One region of the Granulicella cerasi genome, then DNA from elsewhere that is predicted to be linked to it. Evidence: predicted binding sites of a transcription regulator. Region 1 holds the regulator's gene; the other holds the start of a gene.
The links. Region 1 encodes LexA, which represses DNA repair genes until DNA is damaged. Its sites were predicted from a motif close to CANTTCGCTTTTTATTCGC; they were not measured.

Region 1 (9,967 bases):
GGAGTTGCAGCGCATTCGTATGTCAACGCCGAAGGGCGATTACCCCGGTACGGTCGCGGCCATCGCGGGTCTGGTCACGCAGCTCGAGAGCGCTACTGGCGAACGCGGAACCGTTGGCGTAGGCATTCCGGGAACGATTGTTCGCTCCACCGGGCTGGTGAAGAACGCAAACTCGACATGGCTGAACGGGCAGCCGTTGGAGCGCGACCTTAGCGTGGCGCTCGACCGCGAGGTGCGTTGTGCGAACGACGCGAACTGCTTTGCGATCTCTGAGGCTACTGATGGTGCCGCCGCCGGCTACGAAGTTGTATTCGGCGTGATCATCGGCACAGGCTGCGGCGGCGGTATCGCGATCAATGGCAAGATTGGCGCGGGGCCGAACGGCATTCGCGGCGAATGGGGCCATGTGCCGTTGCCGTGGATCACGAAGGACGAGTTCCCAGGACCAGCGTGCTACTGCGGCAACCATGGATGTCTGGAGACTTGGATCTCGGGCACCGGTTTTGAAGCGGATTTTCGTCGGGTAACGGGCAAGGATTGGCGTGGGCACGAGATCGTCGCTGCGGCACAACGCGGCGAGCATGACGCTCAAGCGGCGCTGGATCGGTTGGAAGATCGCATGGCCCGAGCGCTGGCGATGCTGGCGAATATTGTCGATCCGGATGCGATTGTGCTCGGCGGTGGTCTTTCCAAGCTGGATTTTCTGTACTCTGGCAATCTACAGCGCCGCATCGCGGAGCTTACGTTTGGCAGGGGTTGTGAAGCGCCCGTTCTGCGGAATCTGCATGGCGATTCGAGCGGCGTACGCGGCGCGGCATGGTTGTGGCCTCTGGAAAAGTGACCGACAGCGGTGCTGCTGCATCTGAGAGTGTGTGTTGCATAGGACGGAGCACGAATGGCGAAAGTGAAGGCGGCGGTGAAGAAGCCCGACGCGAAATCAGAGACGCAACGCGCGGCAGAGCCGAAGTCGCGCATGGGAGTCGAGCTGCGTAAGCAGCTTCTTGCGCTGTTGGATGGCGGACAGGCGCACGCGACATTCGACGATGCGGTGAAGGGCTTTCCGCCATCGCTGCAGGGCGAGCTTACGGAGAACCTGCCGTACTCTGGCTGGCAACTGCTGGAGCATCTGCGCATCGCTCAGCGCGACATTCTCGACTTCAGCCGGAACCAGGATGGCAGCTATAAGGCTCTGAACTGGCCGGACGACTACTGGCCGAAGGAAGCGGAACCACCTTCAGCGGCGGCCTGGAACAAGACCGTCGTGCAGATCCGCGAAGACCGCAAGGCGTTCGAGCAGTTGATCCGCGAGGCGAGCGACGACGAGTTGATCGCTCCGTTCCCTTGGGGAGATGGGCAGAATCTGCTGCGGCAGACTCTGCTGATCGCCGACCACACGGCCTATCATGTGGGCGAGATGGTGGTACTGCGACGACTCTTCGGACAGTGGAAGAAATAAGAAAAAGGCGAGCTTCGGCTCGCCTTTTCTGTTTGCCGGGTTGAGCAGCAGATCGTGAAGTGGTTACGCGTTAGATCGTGAAGACGATACGTTCGCGACCTCCAGCGTTCCACGTCGCTTCTACATCCGCGAGCGGGACAGGCTTGGCATCGATCTGCAGATTCGCTGGCGCTACCGCATCGAAGGTCCGTTGCACAGAGCGCAGCAGTGCGGGGAACGGAACGCTCTTCAAGCCGCTGCCCATGAGCACCAGCGATGAAGAACGCAAGCCTGCTGCCGGCAACAGGATGCTGTCTTCGCCTCCTGCTGAACCGACCTGAATGAAGCGAGCAGGACGTGCGTCGTCGACTCCCTTGACGACTGCGGTCATGATGCTGAGCGCACTTTGTCCCCAGAGATAATCCACGACGATATCGATGCCGGACGCGAAGGTGTCGATGAGTTGCTGCTCGAAGCGCCTGGCACCGAGTGGGTCTGAGCCGTCGAGCGTGAAGGGGATGACGACGTCGGCGCCAAGAGGCTTCAAGAGCTCCAGTTGAGCTGCGTTGCGACCGGTAGCGATGACGTTTCCTGCGCCGAAGTGCCTGGCGAGTTGCACGGCGAGCTTGCCCGAGACGCCGGTGGCGCCGTTGATCAATACGGTCTCGCCTGCGATGAGGTTGGCGCGCTCGAGCAGTGCGGCGGCGACGCTCATGCCGGGGTTGGCGATAGCCGCTGCTGTGATGTCGTCGAGACTGTCGGGGATGGCGATGCAATGTGCGAGGGGGACAACGCTCTGCTCGGCCATGGCTCCGAAGGGCGCACGCGGCAGAGCAAAGTAAACCCGCTGACCAGACGCGGTGATGCCGACGCCATCCGTTCCGGGCACCGCAGGGTAAGCGTTATCGGAGCTGTAGTGGGATCCGGCAGCGCGTCCGCGGGTGAGGTTGCTGAGGGCAGAAGCGCGCACAGTGATGAGCTGCTCGCCTGCATCCGCGGTGGGGACGGCGAATTCGCCGAAGATGGGTGTTGCTCCGGGGCCGGTAACGATGGCTGCTTTCATGTCTGCTCTCCTTCAATCTGTCGCGCCGTAAAATGAACGTCGTTCAAGTAAATATAACACTGTTCAATTCGAGACGCGTTCGTTATGCTCGGAACATGAAGGTGAACCGGGAAATTTTGACGCGAACTGCGCTGCGTCTGCTGAACGAAGTAGGACTCGAGCAGTTGACGCTGCGGCGGCTTGGGAAAGAGTGTCAGGTGCAGGCGGCGGCGATGTACTGGCATTTCCCGAACAAAGAGGCGTTGATTGACGAGATGGCGACGCTGCTGCTTGCGGAGGCTGGCCCGGAAATGCTGCCGAAACGCGCTTCGGCTTCATGGAACGTCTGGATGACGCACTTCGGCGAGGGCTTGCGTGGGGCGCTGTTGCGCTGCCGCGATGGAGGTCGCATGGTAGTCGGCACGCGCCTGCGAAACACCGACTTCATCCGGTTGTCGGAGTCGCTTGCGAAGACGCTGGTAGACGCCGGATTTACCTTGCGGCAAGCGATCGTGCTGATGAGCACGGTGTATCACTACACGCTGAGTCTGGTGATCGAGGAGCAAGCGGTGTTCCCGGTGCCGGGCGAGCTATCGGCGGCCTATGATCTTGAGGCTCGCAGCGCAGCGTTGGCGGAGGCTGGACTGCCGCTGATGAAGCAGGCGGGGAGCGTGTTGTTTGAACGCTTCGACCGCCGCTATCGCGAGGGGCTGGCCTTGATTCTGGCGGGTGCAGAGATGCAGCTGCAGAAGCGCAACGGTTAGAGGAGTCCTAGAGCTTCCGGCCATTCGCTGGCGTGCGCAACGATGTGATCAGGTTCTGCGGCTGCCATGGCGTGCGGGGCCAACCCATAGCTGCAGCCGAGCGATCGAACGCCTGCCCGCCTGGCGGTGAGCACGTCGACGTCCGAATCACCGATCATGACGACTTCGTCGAGAGTGAGTCCCGGGAAGATCGCTCGAGCCTCGGCGAAGATCATCTGCAAGCCCTCGGGATCTGGCTTCTTCGTGGCGAAGCTGTCGCCGCCGTAATTTTGAAAGAAGAACGGTGAGAGTCCGAGTGCGTCGCAGATGGCGCGCGAGGGGCCGACGGGCTTGTTCGTCAGGACAGCCATCAGTACGTCGGGATGCTGCTCGCGCATGAGTGCCAGAGCGTCGTGGACACCGGGATACACGTAGGTATTGTCGAGCTTGTGAGTGCGGTAGTAGGTGAGGAAGAAGCTGAACGCTGTGCGGAAGAGGGCATCGTTGCTCGGCTCAAGGGAGTCAGCGTCGCCGGGATCTCCGAGCGCGCGACGAACGAGCATGGCAGCGCCGTCGCCGATGTAGCTGGCGATGGTGGCATTGGGCAACGCGGGCTTGCCCACATGCTCGAGCGTGGCGTTGATGGAGTTGCAGAGGTCGAGCGAAGAGTCGATCAGTGTGCCGTCGAGGTCGAAAACGAGAAGACGCAGAGCAGAGGCAGCCATGCCTCTAGTCTATGGCTTCGGCGCGGGACAGGTTCCTGTGGTCCAGGTGGCGGAGCCGATGAGCCAGCCACCTTCGGGGTTCGGCGTGTAGACAAAGCGGTAGTGTCCGCACTCATGGTGGGACACGCTGGTCTTCAGGTCGAAAATCGTTTCGTCGTAGCTGCCGTCTTCGCGGATCGAGGTGGCCTGCTTGGGCGTGCCTTCGCTGTAGTTTGAGATAACCGTAAGACTCAGTTGCGGGCGGAGGTGGTCGAAGGTGGAGGTGAAGAGCGCTTGTAGCGATGACTTACCGGAGACCGTCTGGCCCTTCGCGTCAGTCCAGCTCGCGTCCTGGGTGAAGAGAGGAAGCAGCGCTTCGGTACTGCGCGCATTCGTACCAGCAACGAAGTGCTGTCGTAGCGAGCTCGGCACTTCAATCGAGTCTTTGGACTGCTGCGCCGGGGCGATGCCTGGCGTGATGGCGGCGGCGAGAGTAACGCAAAGAAGGCGCATACACGAGTAGTATGCGCCCTCCAGTACCTGATGCGGGTGTTAAGGCGTGACTTCGATGTCGCCCGAGCCGGTGCGGAGGGAAAGCGGGGCGCTGCCGCTGTTGACCGTCGCTGTGAGGTGATGACGGTTGCCGTCGTCGCCGTTCTGATCGACACCCGGCATGTGGGCACGGATGCTACCTGAGCCGGTTGCGGCCTCAAGGCGGAACTGCGCGTTGCCACCGACGTGAAGGCGGATATTGCCGGAGCCCGAAGACGCTGAGGACGCGCCTTCGAGGTGGCCGTCGGCTTCGATTTCGCCGGAACCAGCGCGAAGGTCAAGGCTGCCACTGTAGCCGTGAATGCGGATATTCCCGGAGCCGGAGCGCGCCTTCACATTGCCTGGAGCAGTCTCTTCGAGTTCGATGTCACCCGAGCCCGCTTCGAGCTGAGCCGCGCCATGAATCTGGTGGGCGCGAATGTTGCCCGAGCCGGAAGATGCGGCGATGAAGCGGCCGACGCCGCCGTTGGATTCGATGTCGCCGGAACCGGAGCGGAGATTCAGCGCTGAGTTGCGGGGGACGCGGAGCTCGTAGTCGATGCTGATGTTGTTGTAACGTTCGCGGTCTTCGGATTCGCCGATGTGAACGGCATTGCCACTCTGCGTGATAGGCGGATTCGCGACGATCTGCGCGATGCGCTGGCGGACGTCGCCATGCGCGCCCCAGCCGGCATGGACGTGACCCACGACTTCAACGGAGGCGTCATCGGTGGGGGTGATGCGGATGTTGCCAGAACCGGTGGAGACGTAAACGTCGGGCTGCGCCGAAGCGGAGAGCGTGCGGCGGAAGGTGTCGTCGGCGTGTGCGGCGGTGGCCGTGAGACCTAGGGAAAGAGCGGCGAGCAGCAGGTGCTGTTTCATGGCAGATCCTTGGAATGACTTTGCGAAATCAGGTTACTGCGACGGCCCCGGAAGCGGCAAAGCCCCCAGACGCGGCATGTGTCTGGAGGCTTATACGCAGGCAAAGTGTAATTGGTTCCGCGAAATCAGGCGTATTTGCGGAGAATGCCGAGGACCTTGCCCTGAATCGTAACGCTGTCGGCAGAAGCGTAGATCGGAGCCATCTCGGTGTTCGAGGGTTGCAGGCGAATGAGATTGCCTTCGCGGTAGTACCGCTTGAGCGTGGCGTCGGTGTTGTCGACGAGGGCGACGACGATCTCGCCTTCGCGAGCGACGCGGGTACGCTCTACGAGGACGAAGTCGCCCGAGACGATATGCTCGTCGCGCATCGAATCGCCGCGGACCTCGAGCGCGAAGACCTCACGATTGCCGATGATGTCACCGAGAGAGATGGTTTCTGCGCTCTCGATGGCTTCGACAGGCTTGCCTGCGGCAATGCGGCCGAGGAGCGGAAGTCGTTCCACGGTCTTCTTAGCAGGGCGCTGCGGAATGACATCGATGGAGCGCGAACGGTTGTGTGCGCGCTGCAGGAGGCCTTTGCTCTGCAGGTTGGTGACGTGTTTGTGGACGGTGGCGAGGCTATTGAGGCCAAGTCCCGCAGCAATTTCCTCGTACGACGGCGAGTAGCCGTGGTTGGTCGTGAAACCGGCGAGGAAGTCGAGAACCTCTTTTTGCCTGCGCGTGATCGCCATAGCAACAGATTGTAGGGAATAAAAAGCGAATTGCAAGCGAAAATTTAGCGGAACCATCCTGGTAAAGAGTCCGGGCGTTCGTGACGTGGAGCGACATTTCCTGAATTGGAGCAACAAGCCATTTTCGTGGCTTCGCTTCGTAGCGCACTCAGCGATCTCCGCGAGAAGGTGGAGATGCGCCCTGATGAGGAATCTCGTTTGAGTCCTTCTGCATTGGTGGGCACGAAATTGAATCACTGAATGAGGAGTGGCGGCGAATGCGAGTGTTGGTGGTTGAGGATGATCGTGCATTGGGGATGTTTCTTCAGAAGGGCCTGAAGATCGAGGGCCATGAAGTGGCCTGGGTGGGCGATGGCGACGCCGCGATCGAGTTGGCGTCGACGGATGTGCCGGACCTGATCGTGCTTGATCTGAGCTTGCCACGGCGCGATGGTATGGAGGTGCTGACGGAGGTGCATCGCCGGCATCCGGAGACCTCGGTGCTGGTGCTGACGGGGCGAAGCCAGATTGATGAGCGCGTGCGTTGTCTTGATGCGGGAGCGGATGACTGCCTGCTGAAACCGTTCAGCTTCCATGAGTTGACGGCACGCTGTCGTGCGATTCTTCGCCGCCGCGCGCGAGCGGGAGACTCGTTTGTGCGTTTCGGTGGCGTGGAGATGAATCGCCTGGACCGCGTGGTGACGCGCGAGGGTGAGGTGATCGAGCTGACGGGCAAGGAGTTTGCGCTGCTTGAGTTTCTGCTGTTGCGTAAAGGTAAGGCGTGTGCGCGCGGTGAGTTGCTGCGCGAGGTGTGGCAGATGCCGGAGGACTCGCCGACGAATGTCGTCGATGTGTACATCAACTACCTGCGTCGCAAGCTCGCTATGCCTGAAGGCTCGGACGTGCAGGCCGTTTCGGTGATTGAGACCGTGCGCGGTGTGGGATATCGCATGGGCCTGGGCGAAAGCGTGGCGACGAAGAAGGCACCTGTAGCGGCAAGGGCTGAACATCAAGCGGGATATGCATGGAGTGCGTGATGGCGGATGCGCGGCAAGTGGATATGGAGTTGTTGAAGGCGATTGAGCGTGAGCTGCATGACCTTTGCCAGCCGGTGACTTCGTTGCAGTGCCGTTTGGAGCTGGGCAAGATGTGCGGTGACGAGGTCGCGCTGATCGAAGCGACAGATGGTGCGCTCGAGGATGCGGCCCGCATTTTTGAGGCTGTGGCGCGGATGAGATCGCGCCTGCAGGACGAGATGGCGAAGCGGGGCGAGGAGTAGTCGGCATGGCGGTGTGGAGCGGATCACAAGGAAAGACGGTGGTGCTGGCGAGCGCGGATGCGGCGTTGCGTCAGCGTTTGGGGCGGAGCCTCGCCGCGATGCGCTGGACGGTGTGCGAGGCCGCTGGCGGTGCCGAGGCGCTGGCGCAGATGGATGCGTCTCATGCGGAGGCGTTGGTGGTGGACCACTGGCTGCCTGACCTTGAAGCTGCTGAGTTTGCCGGGCAGGTTTCAGCGATGTACCCCGAGCTGGATGTGCTGCGTGTAGATGGTGATCCGGTGGAGGGTGCGACTCGATCCCCTCGGCGGCACGAACTACTCCATGCGCTGCGAGAGGCGTGGGAAGATCTTCCGCTTGCGCCTGTGGTGGATGTTGTGAGTCAGAGCGATGGTGCGGCTTGGATGAGCGCGCCGGTCACTGTGCCTGCGGGGCTCAATGCTGTGCTGCTCGGTGAGCCGGCGATTCGTGCGATGGTGTCGTCGAGCGTTGTGACGTTGGAAGTGAATGCGCAGTCGGAGACGTTGAATCCGATTGAGCTGCCAGGCATGGTGGGGCGAAGTGCGCTGATGCATGAGTTGGCGCGTCAGGTGCGGCTTGTCGCTCCGACGAACGCTACCGTGCTGATCGAGGGCGAGACAGGCACAGGTAAAGAGTTGGTCGCGCAGGCGGTGCATACGCTGAGCAAGCGCGCGGGTAAGCCATTCGCGGTGTTGAATTGCGCAGCCATTCCCGAGTCGTTGCTGGAGGCAGAGTTGTTTGGGCACACGCGCGGCGCTTTCACGGGTGCGGTGACTTCGCGCACCGGACGCATCGAAGCGGCGCACGGCGGCACGCTGTTCCTGGACGAGATCGGCGAGATGCCTCTGGCGTTGCAGGCGAAGATGCTGCGCTTTCTGGAGTGCGGTGAGTTGCAGCGCGTGGGTGAGAACGATGTGGTGCGCGTGGATGTTCGAGTGATTGCTGCGACGCATCAGATGCTTGAGAAGCGCGCAGCTGAAGGCTCGTTTCGACTGGATCTTTATCACCGGCTCGCAGTGTTTCCGATTGATGTGCCCGCATTGCGAGACCGGATGGAAGAACTCGATGTGTTGAGCGAATTCATTCTCGCCAAGCTTGGGGAGAGTGCTCCGAAGAAGCGGCTTTCTGCGGACGCCTTCGCGGTGCTGCAGCAATACGCGTGGCCGGGAAATGTGCGTGAGTTGGGACATGCGCTGCAGCGAGCGACGATTCTTGCAGGGGATCGTCCGGAGATTCTGCCGGAGGACATTCGTTTGAGCCGCACTCGGAGATGAAGTGGTTTCTAAGAAAGCTATACGCGGGGCACGACCCGCTAAGAAGGCGCTCACATGAGCGCCTTTCGCTTTGGCCGTCGCGATGCATCAGGAGTGTAGCGAAGCGAGGCAGAAGTGATGCAGATCGGATCGATTCTCAGTGAGGCTGTGGGGCGTTATCTGGACCTGACGACAGACCAGATGAAGTTGACGGCGTCGAACCTGGCGAACATTGATACGCCGGGATATAAGACGCAGGGCATCGACTTTGCGTCAGCGTTTTCGGGCGCGATCAAAAGCCTGGGTGACGATGCTTCGACGGTTTCGACACCGCAGGTGAGTGACGTGCAGGGACTCGTCGCTCGTGGTGATGGCAACAACGTATCGATGGACCGCGAGAGTCTCGATCTGGCAAAGGAACAGCTGCAGTTCCGCACCGGCGTTGAGTTTTTGAAGCATGAGTATTCGCGCACGATGTCTGCGATCCATGCGGATGCGAAGTAGGTAGAGGCGAGTGATGAACCTTTTTGGCGTCATGGACATTAGCGGATCGGCGTTGAAGGCTGAACGCATGCGCGCCGAGGTGAGCGCGGCGAACATGGCGAACGCTGAGACGACTCGTACGGCAGATGGCACGCCCTATCGCCGCCAGCAGGTGGTTTTCGAGAGTAATGATTTGCCGAGCTTTCGCAACGTGATGCAGGGACCGGTGAACATGCCCACGATGCTGTCGCGAGCAGGGTTGGATGACTCGTCTGCTGTTCCGGGTGGGGTGGCGATCAGCGCGGTGAGCAGTGATGATGCTGCTCCGTTGATGCGGTATGAGCCTGGACATCCTGACGCGGATGCGAATGGTTATGTGGCGTATCCGGATATCAATCCGGTGACAGAGATGGTGGACCTGATGGGGGCCTCGCGCGCCTACGGTGCGAACGCTTCTGCGTTGCAGGCGGAGAAGAGCATGGTGAGCGCTTCGCTGGACATCTTGAAGTAGGTACGGAAGAGAGGCTTCGATGATCGATGGAACGATGTCGCATTTGCTGCAACATGCCATGCAGAGCGAGCAGGTGCAAACCGCGCAGAGCGCTGTTTCTCCGAGTGGGGCAACAGCATTTGCGGGGGTGATGCATTCCATGATGCAGGAGAGCGCGGTGCTGGAGCAGAAGGCGAAGGACGCGGTGATGGGCGTCATGCAGGGAAACGGCGTGGAGCTGCACGACGCGATGATCGCAACGCAGAAGGCGGACATGAGTTTTGAGTTGGCACTGCAGGTGCGCAACAAAGCGGTCGCGGCGTACCAGACGATGATGGGCATGCAGTTTTAGCTGCAGGAAGATAGAAGACTTTGGCTGAGCAAACGACAACACCGG
Region 2 (9,967 bases), on a different contig from region 1:
TAAATACTTGTCTACAGCAAAAGTTTGTCCTGCCGACATACCAGAGGGATTACAAATGGGAATATAAGCATCTCGAGGATCTCCTAAACGATGTCCAAGAAGCATTCCTCTCGGCGCGAAAGCCAGGCGACGGAAGACGGGACGTTCTCGGGTATGAACCTTATTTTCTCGGCACGATAATTACGACTCCAGTCGAAAAGGGTGGCAAGGCCATTGTAGATGGCCAGCAGCGGATAACGACGTTAAGCATGCTCCTGTGCTGGGCTCAACGCTTCTCGCGCAAGTCACCGGATTCTGGCATCTCATCGCTAGAACAGCCGATCAGGAGGCGGGTCGCAGGTGAAAGTGAGTTCAATCTAGATATGGATGCACCTCGGAAGAAGCTCTTCGAGTTGCTCATCGACGGACCGCTTGACATCGACGATTTAGCAGCCAACGTGGATTCAATTCCGAACAAAGATTCTGGAACGCTGCAACTCTGGGAGCTCTTTCAAAAAATTGATGTCCTAATGGCAAACGAAATCATCGACACTACATTACTACCGCAATTCTTTGACTATCTAACCGAATGCGTCTACCTCTTCGAAATCGGTGTTCCCCGAGAGCAGGACGGTCATAAGGTTTTCGTGACCATGAATGATCGCGGACTAAAGCTCAGCCCGATAGATCTACTGAAGGGATTTTTGCTATCTAGCATCCATAACGACGGAGACAACCGTAAAGCTCATGAGATCTGGACCAAGTCCATGAAGAAACTCAAGGATTTGGGCAGTGACGAAGATTCTAACTTCTTCAAGACGTGGATTCGATCTAAATATGCCAAAACCATCCGCGGCAAGAAGAGCGGCGATTCTCCGGGAGACTTTGAGGTAGTGGGCGATAGTTATCATAGGTGGCTTATGGATCGCAAAGAAGAAGTGCCCCTCTCCAACAGTGACGACTTCTCAAATTTAATTACGGAATCATTACCCTACTACGTAGACTTGTACGTTCAGATAAAGCTTGCGGAGCGCACAGCAACCGACGACCTGCCACACGTTTATTACAACGGAGCGCGGGGTTTAACACTTCAAGCCATGGTGATACTGAGTTCTGTCAGGAAAGACGATACTCAGACGGTTGCAGCGAAGAAGATTAGAGCGATTAGCTTCTACTTGGATTATCTCGCTACCGTTCGCATATTGAACGGCAAAGAGAACACATATGACAACATTCGCGACATCATTTTCGACGTTGCCAAGCAAGTACGGGACCTGCCGCTAACCGATCTGAAATCTAAGCTCCATCAGCTTATCGTCGCCGAAAAAGACCAGTTGGACTCAATCAAGCTTGCTACTTATGACAAATTGAAGCGCCAAGATCTGCTTCATCTCCTGTCGCGTCTGACCAATGAACTTGAAGAGAGTATGGAATTAGGAACAGCAGTTGGCTTTGCCGCGTACATTGACAGAACGAAGAATGACAAAACGTTTGACGTAGAACATCTCTTGCCGAACGCTTTTGAAAAGGTCAATGAAGAGCTGAAAGCCGCGAGCAGATTACCTTTTACATCCAAATCAGAATTTGAGACTGTTCGAAATTCGATAGGCGGCCTCATCCTGCTTCCACGCGGAAGAAATCGTTCTATGAAAGACATGGATTACACGATGAAGCTGGCCCGGTATTCTAATGAGAATATTCTCGCTCAGACTCTCACTCAGTCCTTCTATCTGAACCAGCCCAACTGGACAAAGTTTTCGCAGACGAGCGGAGTATCCTGTGACCATATCCCGATTGCGGACGCGGCGGCAATCGCACTCCGGAGCGAGTTCTACTTTGCTCTTGCTAAGCAAATTTGGGGTGTTGACCAACTGGAAGAATGCTTCAACTGATGGTTAGAGAAGCTTCGATCCGCAAGGCGGTTGATGACTTCAAGGTCGATGCGCTCACCGAGCGAGATCTGAACTGATCTCAGGGCATTAGTACTGACAAACGCCGTTCTCGTCACTTATGAGAACGGCGTTTCGTCTTACCCCATGTACATGCCGCCGTTGACGTCGAGGGTGTGGCCGGTGATGTAGCCGGCGTTGTCGCTGGCGAGGAAGGTGACGGCGGCGGCGATGTCGGAGTCGGCGCCGTAGCGGGCCAGCGGGATCTGCGAGAGGATGCCGGTCTTCTGGTCGTCGGTGAGGACGTGGGTCATCGGGGTTTCGATGAAGCCCGGGGCGACCGCGTTCACCGTGATGCCGCGCGAGGCGAACTCGCGGGCGAAGGACTTCGTCATGCCGATCATGCCGGCCTTCGAAGCGGAGTAGTTGACCTGACCGGCGGCGCCGGTTTCGCCCACCACAGAGGTGATGTTGATGATGCGGCCCCAGCGGTTCTTCATCATGGCCGAGATGACGGCCTGCGTGAGCAGGAAGGCGCCAGTGAGATTGGTGTTGAGCACGTCGTTGAAGTCGGCGAGCTTCATGCGGAGGGCGAGGCCGTCCTTGGTGATGCCGGCGTTGTTGACGAGGATGTGGACGGTGCCGAGGTCGGCGATGATCTGCTTGGCGGCGGCCTTGATGGAGTCTTCGCTGGCGACGTCGAGCGCGTAGGCGCGGGCGGTGCCACCGGCGGCGGCGATCTCTGCGGCAACGTCGGCGAGCTTGGCTTCGCTGCGCGCGGCGAGCGCTACGGTCGCGCCCTGGGCTGCGAGGTCGAGCGCGATGGCGCGGCCAATGCCTTGCGAGGCTCCGGTGACGAGGGCGACTTTGCCAGCGAGATGGCTCATTTGTAGAACTCCTGAATGAATGTGTACTTGGGTATTAGACCACTTGCTGCCGGTGCTGTGCGGGCGGGAGTGCTGCCCACCCGTCCGCAAGTGCGCGTCCGGATGGGGCACCCGAGAGGGTTGGGTAAGGTCGCCGCTGTAAGACCTTGTGTGATCGCCGTGTTTGCTTCGAGTTTCGAGTTTCGAGTTGTGGGTTGTGAGGTTTGAGTCGGGTTGGAATAGCGCTCTGAGATGTCGCTCGTAGCTGGGTGATTTTGGGCGGTGGAAAAATCGGTCGGGGGTGCTTGGGTAAAGGCGATATCCTTTCTGTCAGTCATGCCCGACAACGAATTCGACGAACTCTCCTCCCCCGAAAACTCGACCGACGTTTACGCCATCTACGGCGCAGAACCCGAAGTGCTCGCGTATGCGATGGCGAAGTATTCGCGCTCGGCGTTGACGATGCGCGAGTCGCTGGCGGAGATCAGCTCGCAGCGCGCGGAGCAGTTTCTCAACACCTTCTACTTCCAGTACGGGCATCGCTCGATTGCCGACCTCGCGCACATTCCGTTTGCGATCGAAAGGCTGTCGATGCTCGCGGCGATTGCGCTGGTGGACGAGTCTCGCTGGGATGGGCAGGAGCGCTCGACACGCTATCAGGACTTCCGCCGCTCGGGCTGGTATACGCCGAAGTTGCAGGGCGAAGAGCGTGCGCGTTACACCGCGTCGATTGAGGCGTTGTTCAAGTCTTACGATGAGCTGAGCCTTGGCATGTTTGATGCACTGGCGAAGGCGTTGCCGAAGCCTGAGGAGATGCGCGAGGACCAGTACAAGCGCACGCTGAAGGCGCGAGCGTTTGACGTGGCGCGGTACTTGTTGCCGCTCTCGACGAACACGTCGCTGGGGCAGATTGTGAACGCTCGCACGCTGGAGACGCAGGTGTCGCGTCTGTTGTCGAGCCGCCTGGCTGAGGTGCGCGAGTTGGGGCAGAAGCTGCGTTCGGCGGCAAGCTCGCCGGCGTGGAACGTGCAGCGTGATCGTCTGGAGCAGATGGCGGGCGAGGGCATTGTGCCGCAGGAAGCGACGACGGAGATTCTGAAGGACCTGATGCCCGAGGTGCGTGTCGCTCCGACGCTGGTGAAGTATGCGGAGCCGAACCAGTATCAGATGGAGTCGCGCAGTGAGCTGCGCCAGGCGGCGAAGGAGTTGATGGGCGATCAGCCGATCTACGGCGCGCCGCTGGTGGACCTGCTGGACGATGACGAGGACATGGAGGTCGAGATCGCGACCTCGCTGCTGTATCCGTATTGCCACTACTCGTACCGCCAGTTGCGCGGCACGGTGGGCGCGATCGGCGAGAAGCGGCGCAACGAGATTATTCATCTGGCGGCGCGGCATCGTGGCAAGCATGATGAGTTGCTGCGCGGCTTCCAGTCGGGCGATGGGTTCCGCTTCGACATTCTGATGGACATTGGCGGCTTCCGCGACATGCATCGCCACCGTCGCTGCGTGCAGTTGATTCAGGATTTCACGGACCTGCATGGCTACGAAGAGCCGGTGTGCCCGGGGCAGCCGACGCTGGAAGAAGCAGGGCTGGCGGCGGCGTACAAGCAGTCGATGGATGCGGCGCACCTGGCGTACCGCGACGCGCTGGCGAGCGAAAGCCCGGATGCGCAGGCGAACGCGGCGTATCTGTTGCCGATGGGCACGCGCTGTCGCGCGATGTTCAAGATGGACTTCGCGGAGTCGCTGTATATCGCCGAGCTGCGTTCGGGGATCGCGGGGCACTACAGCTATCGCCGCGTGGCGTGGGAGATGTATCGCGCGGTGGCGCGCAGGCATCCGGCGCTGGGTGAGTTGTTCCGGATTCAGGATGTGAATGTGCCGGTGGATCTGTTGCAGCGGTGATGGAGAACGAACGCCTCAATGAGCTAGCGAAGACTGTGCTGGATGCAGCCTTTCGTGTGCACTCGACCTTTGGCCCCGGGATGCTCGAGAGTGCCTATGTGGCGTGTCTTCTATTTGAGTTGGCGAAGGCTGGTCTTGCGTTCCGGACCGAAGTTCCGGTGCCCGTCGTGTATGAAGGCGTGAAGCTGGCAGATGTAGGATTCAAGATCGACATCCTTGTTGAAAACGAACTCGTGCTTGAGATCAAGTCTGTGGAGACTGTCGCGCCGGTGCATTTGGCGCAGCTCGTTTCCTATCTTAAGTTGTCGGATCGCCGGCTCGGACTGCTGATCAACTTCAACGTCGAGCGCTTGCGAGATGGGATATTCCGACGGGTAAATAAGTTCTAGCTGCCGCTAAGATTGCGGCATGGGAAGAGAGCGCCTCGACGCAAAGGACGCCACGATCGCCAAGGGACGCGAAGGATGCCGTGGCGTACTCTAGCGTCCTTTGCGCTCTTCGCGTCGAGGCTTTTTGCTCGGAGCTGCTGGCCTTAGGCTGCATCACGGCCACCGAACTTGAACGGATTGAAGTTCGTGCTGGTGTCGAAAGCATCCACACCTTCCGCGCGCTTGAGGCCGTTGACGACGAGGTAGGTGAACGGCGTCATCAGCACCTCGTAAATGACCTTCAAGATGTAGCCGGTCACAATGATGCTGACGAGTTTGTGCCAGGACACGCGGCCGCTAAAGGCGATGAAGATCACCAGCGTCGTATCCACAGCCTGGCCCACGACCGTCGAACCGACGGTGCGCGTCCAGAGCCAGCGACCCTTGGTGAGCAGCTTCAACTGCGCCATCGTAAAGCTGTTGGCGAACTCGCCGGCCCAGAAGGCCACGAGCGAGGCGACCAGCAGACGCGGCAGGATGCCAAACACGGTCACGAACGCCTGCTGGTTGCGAAACTCCGGATCGGCGGGCAACGCGATCACCAGCGCGGAGACACCGTACATCAGCGCCGTGCCGCAGAAGCCGAGCCAGATGGCGCGACGGCTCGCGGCGTAGCCGTATATCTCGGTAAAGATGTCGCCGAAAATGTACGTGATAGGGAAGAGCACCATCGCGCCCGAGGTGGTGAACGCCGGAATGGGCCCGAACGGCCCGAGGCGAACGAGTTTCTGCGCGACCAGATTGGCGACCAGCAGGATCACGACGAAGGTCGTCGTCAGGGCGTCGAGATATTTGTAGCGTGGCTGCATGTGGTTGATGTTTAGAGTATCGCGAGCGGTTTCGGAGGAGTTTTCCGCAGAAAGGTTTTCGCTTTTCTTTTGCTCCTGTTCTGTTTCGGTGCTAGACTCCGAATTGCTGACCCCACCATGAGCTGATTGCGTGGCATTGATAAGGAGAAACCCCGTGGCAGACGATCGCAACAAAGCAATAGATTCAGCCCTTTCCCAGCTTGAAAAGCAGTTTGGCAAAGGTTCCGTAATGCGGTTGGGCGCCAAGGATGCGATCGTTCCCATTTCGGTCATTGGCACGGGTTCGATCTCCTTCGACGCAGCGCTGGGAGTAGGTGGAGTGCCCCGCGGTCGTGTGGTGGAGATCTTCGGGCCGGAATCCTCGGGTAAGACGACGATCACGCTGCAGATCATCGCAGAAGCGCAGAAGATGGGCGGCCTCGCAGCATTTGTGGACGCGGAACATGCGCTTGATCCGATCTATGCCAAGAAACTCGGTGTGGACACCGACAACCTGCTGGTTTCGCAGCCGGATTACGGCGAGCAGGCTTTGGAGATCACTGAAGCGTTGGTGAAGTCGGGCGCGATTGACGTGCTCGTAGTCGACTCGGTTGCGGCGCTGGTGCCGAAGGCTGAACTCGATGGCGAGATGGGTGATTCGCACGTTGGTCTGCAGGCACGACTGATGTCGCAGGCTCTGCGTAAGCTGACCGGTACGGTCGCGAAGTCGCGCACCTGCCTGATCTTCATCAACCAGATCCGCGAGAAAATCGGCGTCATGTTCGGCAACCCTGAAACGACGACCGGCGGACGGGCGCTCAAGTTCTATTCGTCGGTGCGTATCGACATTCGCCGCATTGGTGCTGTGAAGGAAGGCGACGTTGTCGTCGGTTCGCGCACGAAGGTAAAGATCGTGAAGAACAAGGTCGCAGCGCCGTTCCGCGACGCTGAGTTCGACATTCTTTACGGCGAGGGTATCTCGCGCGAAGGCGACACGCTGGACCTCGCGGTGGTGAATAACATCGTGGACAAGTCGGGTGCATGGTACTCGTTCCAGGGCGAGCGTATCGGTCAGGGTCGAGAGAATGTTCGTAACTTCCTGAAGGAAAACAAGGAGATCTTCGGACGCATCGATGCGGAACTTCGCAAGAAGCTGAACATCAAGGCTTCGACGGAGGTTGAGATTCCTGAAATTCCGACGGAAGGCGCTGCTCAGGCAGAGGCTGTGGTTCGCGGTCGTCGCGGACAGGCTTAGTGCTCCGAGCAGAAGAGGTTAGGCAAGTTGGTGGTGTGGCTTTTCCCACACACCAACTTGCGCTAAAATAACCTTCAGACGGACAGGTGGCAGAGCCCGGTTGAATGCACCTGACTCGAAATCAGACGTAGCCGCAAGGTTACCGGGGGTTCGAATCCCTCCCTGTCCGCCATTACTTTCAATAAGTTACGACGATAGAGGCTCGCATACTGCGAGCCTCTCGTTTTTGTCAGGTGCCAGTTCTGGTGCCACAGTGCAGTGATATTGCGATAGACCGTCGTGAGGCTGATGCCGGTTACCTCGGACTTCGCTGCAGCGAAGATCTCCTCGGGAGACAGCGGGCGGTTGGCGAGGGTGAGGGCCGCGCGGATCGCGTCTCTCTGCCTGGTGTTGCGGCTCTCGATCGGGCGTTCCTTCGACATCGACTCTCATTGTTCGCGCTGTGGTCTGGTTGAAGATCAGGACGTGGCCGCGAGAGGCTGCGACGAAAATGTCGTCGGTCGCGCGCAAACCGTCGCGGCGCAATGCGCGTCCTAACAGACAATGTCCCGGTCTCGCACGAGGCTAATCTACGGACGAGCCAGGTGGACTATGCGTTTCGGAGAATCGACGGGCAGGTGGATCGCGCTGTGTGGCATGTCGTTCCTGATGATGCCTCCGATCTCTCATGCGGCGCAGCACGCTGCACAAACGGGGCCGCCGAATACGGACGAGACGATTGTCATGATTCGGCATGGTGAGAAGCCTGTGTCGAATCCTGCAGGGCAGCTGAATTGTCAGGGTTTGAACCGCGCGCTGGCGCTGCCTGCGGTGTTGGCGAAGTACGGCAAGCCGACGGAGATTTTCGCCCCCGATCCTGCGGACCAGACGACGGAAGGCAACTTCCTTCCGTTCGCGACGAAGTACTCCTACATTCGACCGCTGATCACCATTGAGCCGTATGCGATTGCGCTTGGGATGCCGGTGAATGCGCAGATTGGCGCGACGCATATCGGCAAGCTTCAGGCGGAGTTGCTCAAGCCCGAACACTCTCATGCGCTGATCGTGGTTTCCTGGGAGCATCTGGCGGCGCGCAAGTTTGCGGAGGAGGTGCTCTCAGCCTTCGGACAAAGCCCCGGGGGCGCGCCGCACTGGCACAACAGCGACTACGACACGATCTACATCTTCCACATCACGTCGGGTGCGGACGGCAAGCGCAAGCTGGACTTCCGCATCGAAGACGAGAAGCTGGCGACGGTGCTGCCGACGACGTGCCCGCTGTCTCCGGTACCGATCTCGCCAGCGGTGGCTACCGCTCCCGTGCCGGCAGGTACTGCGCCATAGTCGGCGGAGTCGGCTGCACTGTGGCGGTGGTAATTCGCGCGACGGCGTGGCGGCGATAGATGGGCGTGCGATGATGAGCGCGCACGACGTAGTGTCCGATGAGCCATCCTCCGGCGGAGCCGAGCAGCACATCGGTGGGAAAGTGTTTGAGTGCGAGCACGCGGTTCACGCTGACGCTGGTGGCTGCGGTATAAACGGCGGCCTGCATCCACGGATTCGGGTACTCGGCGGCGATCACTGCTGAGGCCGACCACACGTTCATCGCGTGGCCTGAGATGAAGGACGAGTTATAACCCGCCGAGGTCTGGTAGAAGTTACCGCGGGCGTTGTCCATGTCGGGGCGTTCGCGGTAGGAGGCGAGCTTCACGATGGAGTCGATGATGTAGGCGTCGATCATCGCCTCACCGCTGAGGACCGCGGTTTCGTTCTGTTTCTCGTCGTGGTTCACGTGGCCAGTGATGTAGAGCACGACAGGCGCGGCGTAGTAGGCATCACGTACCCCGTCGGAGAGATTGCCTGCGGTGCTGTTGAAGCTCGGCTGGTGGCTGACAACGTCACGCGAAACGTGGGTGTCGGAGGCGAAGGTGCCGGCGGCAGCTCCTGCGATCGGCAAAAGCCATTTCAGATCGCCCGGGCGCACAGTGAGCGGCGAAAGGAAGATGCGAAAGGTATCGCCCGCAACGTTGAGCGGAAGCTGCTTGATAGAGACTTCAGGATGAGGCAGCTCTTCCAGAGGAGTTTTGCCTTTGCCTGCTGGGTGTGCGGTGACGAGGGACGATGGCGAGTTGGGCAGGTTTGCGCCTTTGACGGGGTCCTGCTCCTGCGCTGAGGCGCTGGACGCAAGGAGAAGTGCCGCCGTGGCGAGATAGGGAAGCAAGCTGCGCATTCAGTTGTGATGCGGTTCAGTCCTGGGCGGTTGATTCTCGAAGCGCGGTGGTGGTTCGTGAAATCATCGGAGCATGAGCGCCGCGCTGCCACAGGATGAGTTGAAGCTGGACGCCGAGGCGCGCGCCTGGGTAGAAGCGGCGGCGAAGCTGGCGGGCTTTGACGCCGTGGGGCTGGCGCCGGTCGTGGACGAGTCGCTGACAGATGATCGTTTCGCTGCGTGGATTGCCGCGGGCAATGCCGGTGAGATGGAGTGGCTGAAGCGCGTCGACGCTGAAGGCCGACTGGTGCGTGGCGATCTGCGGCGATCGATTCCCTGGGCGCGTACCGTGCTGGTGTGCGCGAAGAGCTACAACGCTGCGGAGCCGAAGTCGCTGGAGCCGGCGGCGCAGACGCAGGGATGGATTGCGCGCTATGCGTGGAGCGGCGAGGCGTCGGCGGCGATGGGTGAGCCTGGGCGCGGGACGGATTATCACGACACGTTGCTGGAGCGGTTGCGAGAGGTGGAGCGAGCGCTTCACGAACGTTGGCCTGCGGTGCAGACGCGTTGCTATGTGGACACCGGCCCCCTGCTGGAGCGAGATTTCGCCGCGAAAGCGGGCATTGGATGGATTGGCAAGAACACCTGCGTGCTGCATCAGGGGTT

Region 2: the regulator LexA is predicted to act here: its motif matches at 5,934-5,952, upstream of recA (recombinase RecA).

The regions. Positions count from the first base shown of each region.
Region 1 is NZ_JAGSYD010000004.1:167,391-177,357, forward strand. Features, by position in the region: gene OHL11_RS14290 (ROK family protein) at 1-841, shown strand, start outside; gene OHL11_RS14295 (DinB family protein) at 896-1,456, shown strand; gene OHL11_RS14300 (quinone oxidoreductase family protein) at 1,527-2,498, opposite strand; gene OHL11_RS14305 (TetR/AcrR family transcriptional regulator C-terminal domain-containing protein) at 2,600-3,241, shown strand; gene OHL11_RS14310 (HAD family hydrolase) at 3,238-3,945, opposite strand; gene OHL11_RS14315 (YybH family protein) at 3,955-4,437, opposite strand; gene OHL11_RS14320 (DUF4097 family beta strand repeat-containing protein) at 4,477-5,337, opposite strand; gene lexA (transcriptional repressor LexA) at 5,463-6,068, opposite strand; gene OHL11_RS14330 (response regulator transcription factor) at 6,326-7,084, shown strand; gene OHL11_RS14335 (hypothetical protein) at 7,081-7,326, shown strand; gene OHL11_RS14340 (sigma 54-interacting transcriptional regulator) at 7,332-8,618, shown strand; gene OHL11_RS14345 (flagellar basal body rod protein FlgB) at 8,736-9,101, shown strand; gene flgC (flagellar basal body rod protein FlgC) at 9,115-9,591, shown strand; gene fliE (flagellar hook-basal body complex protein FliE) at 9,611-9,922, shown strand; gene fliF (flagellar basal-body MS-ring/collar protein FliF) at 9,943-9,967, shown strand, end outside.
Region 2 is NZ_JAGSYD010000006.1:59,649-69,615, forward strand. Features, by position in the region: gene OHL11_RS16500 (DUF262 domain-containing protein) at 1-1,871, shown strand, start outside; gene fabG (3-oxoacyl-[acyl-carrier-protein] reductase) at 2,009-2,755, opposite strand; gene OHL11_RS16510 (FAD-dependent thymidylate synthase) at 3,071-4,642, shown strand; gene OHL11_RS16515 (GxxExxY protein) at 4,642-5,031, shown strand; gene OHL11_RS16520 (queuosine precursor transporter) at 5,175-5,879, opposite strand; gene recA (recombinase RecA) at 6,034-7,113, shown strand; tRNA gene OHL11_RS16530 (tRNA-Ser) at 7,194-7,285, shown strand; partial or broken gene OHL11_RS16535 (transcriptional repressor) at 7,365-7,535, opposite strand; gene OHL11_RS16540 (hypothetical protein) at 7,705-8,436, shown strand; gene OHL11_RS16545 (phosphatase PAP2 family protein) at 8,402-9,322, opposite strand; gene queG (tRNA epoxyqueuosine(34) reductase QueG) at 9,396-9,967, shown strand, end outside.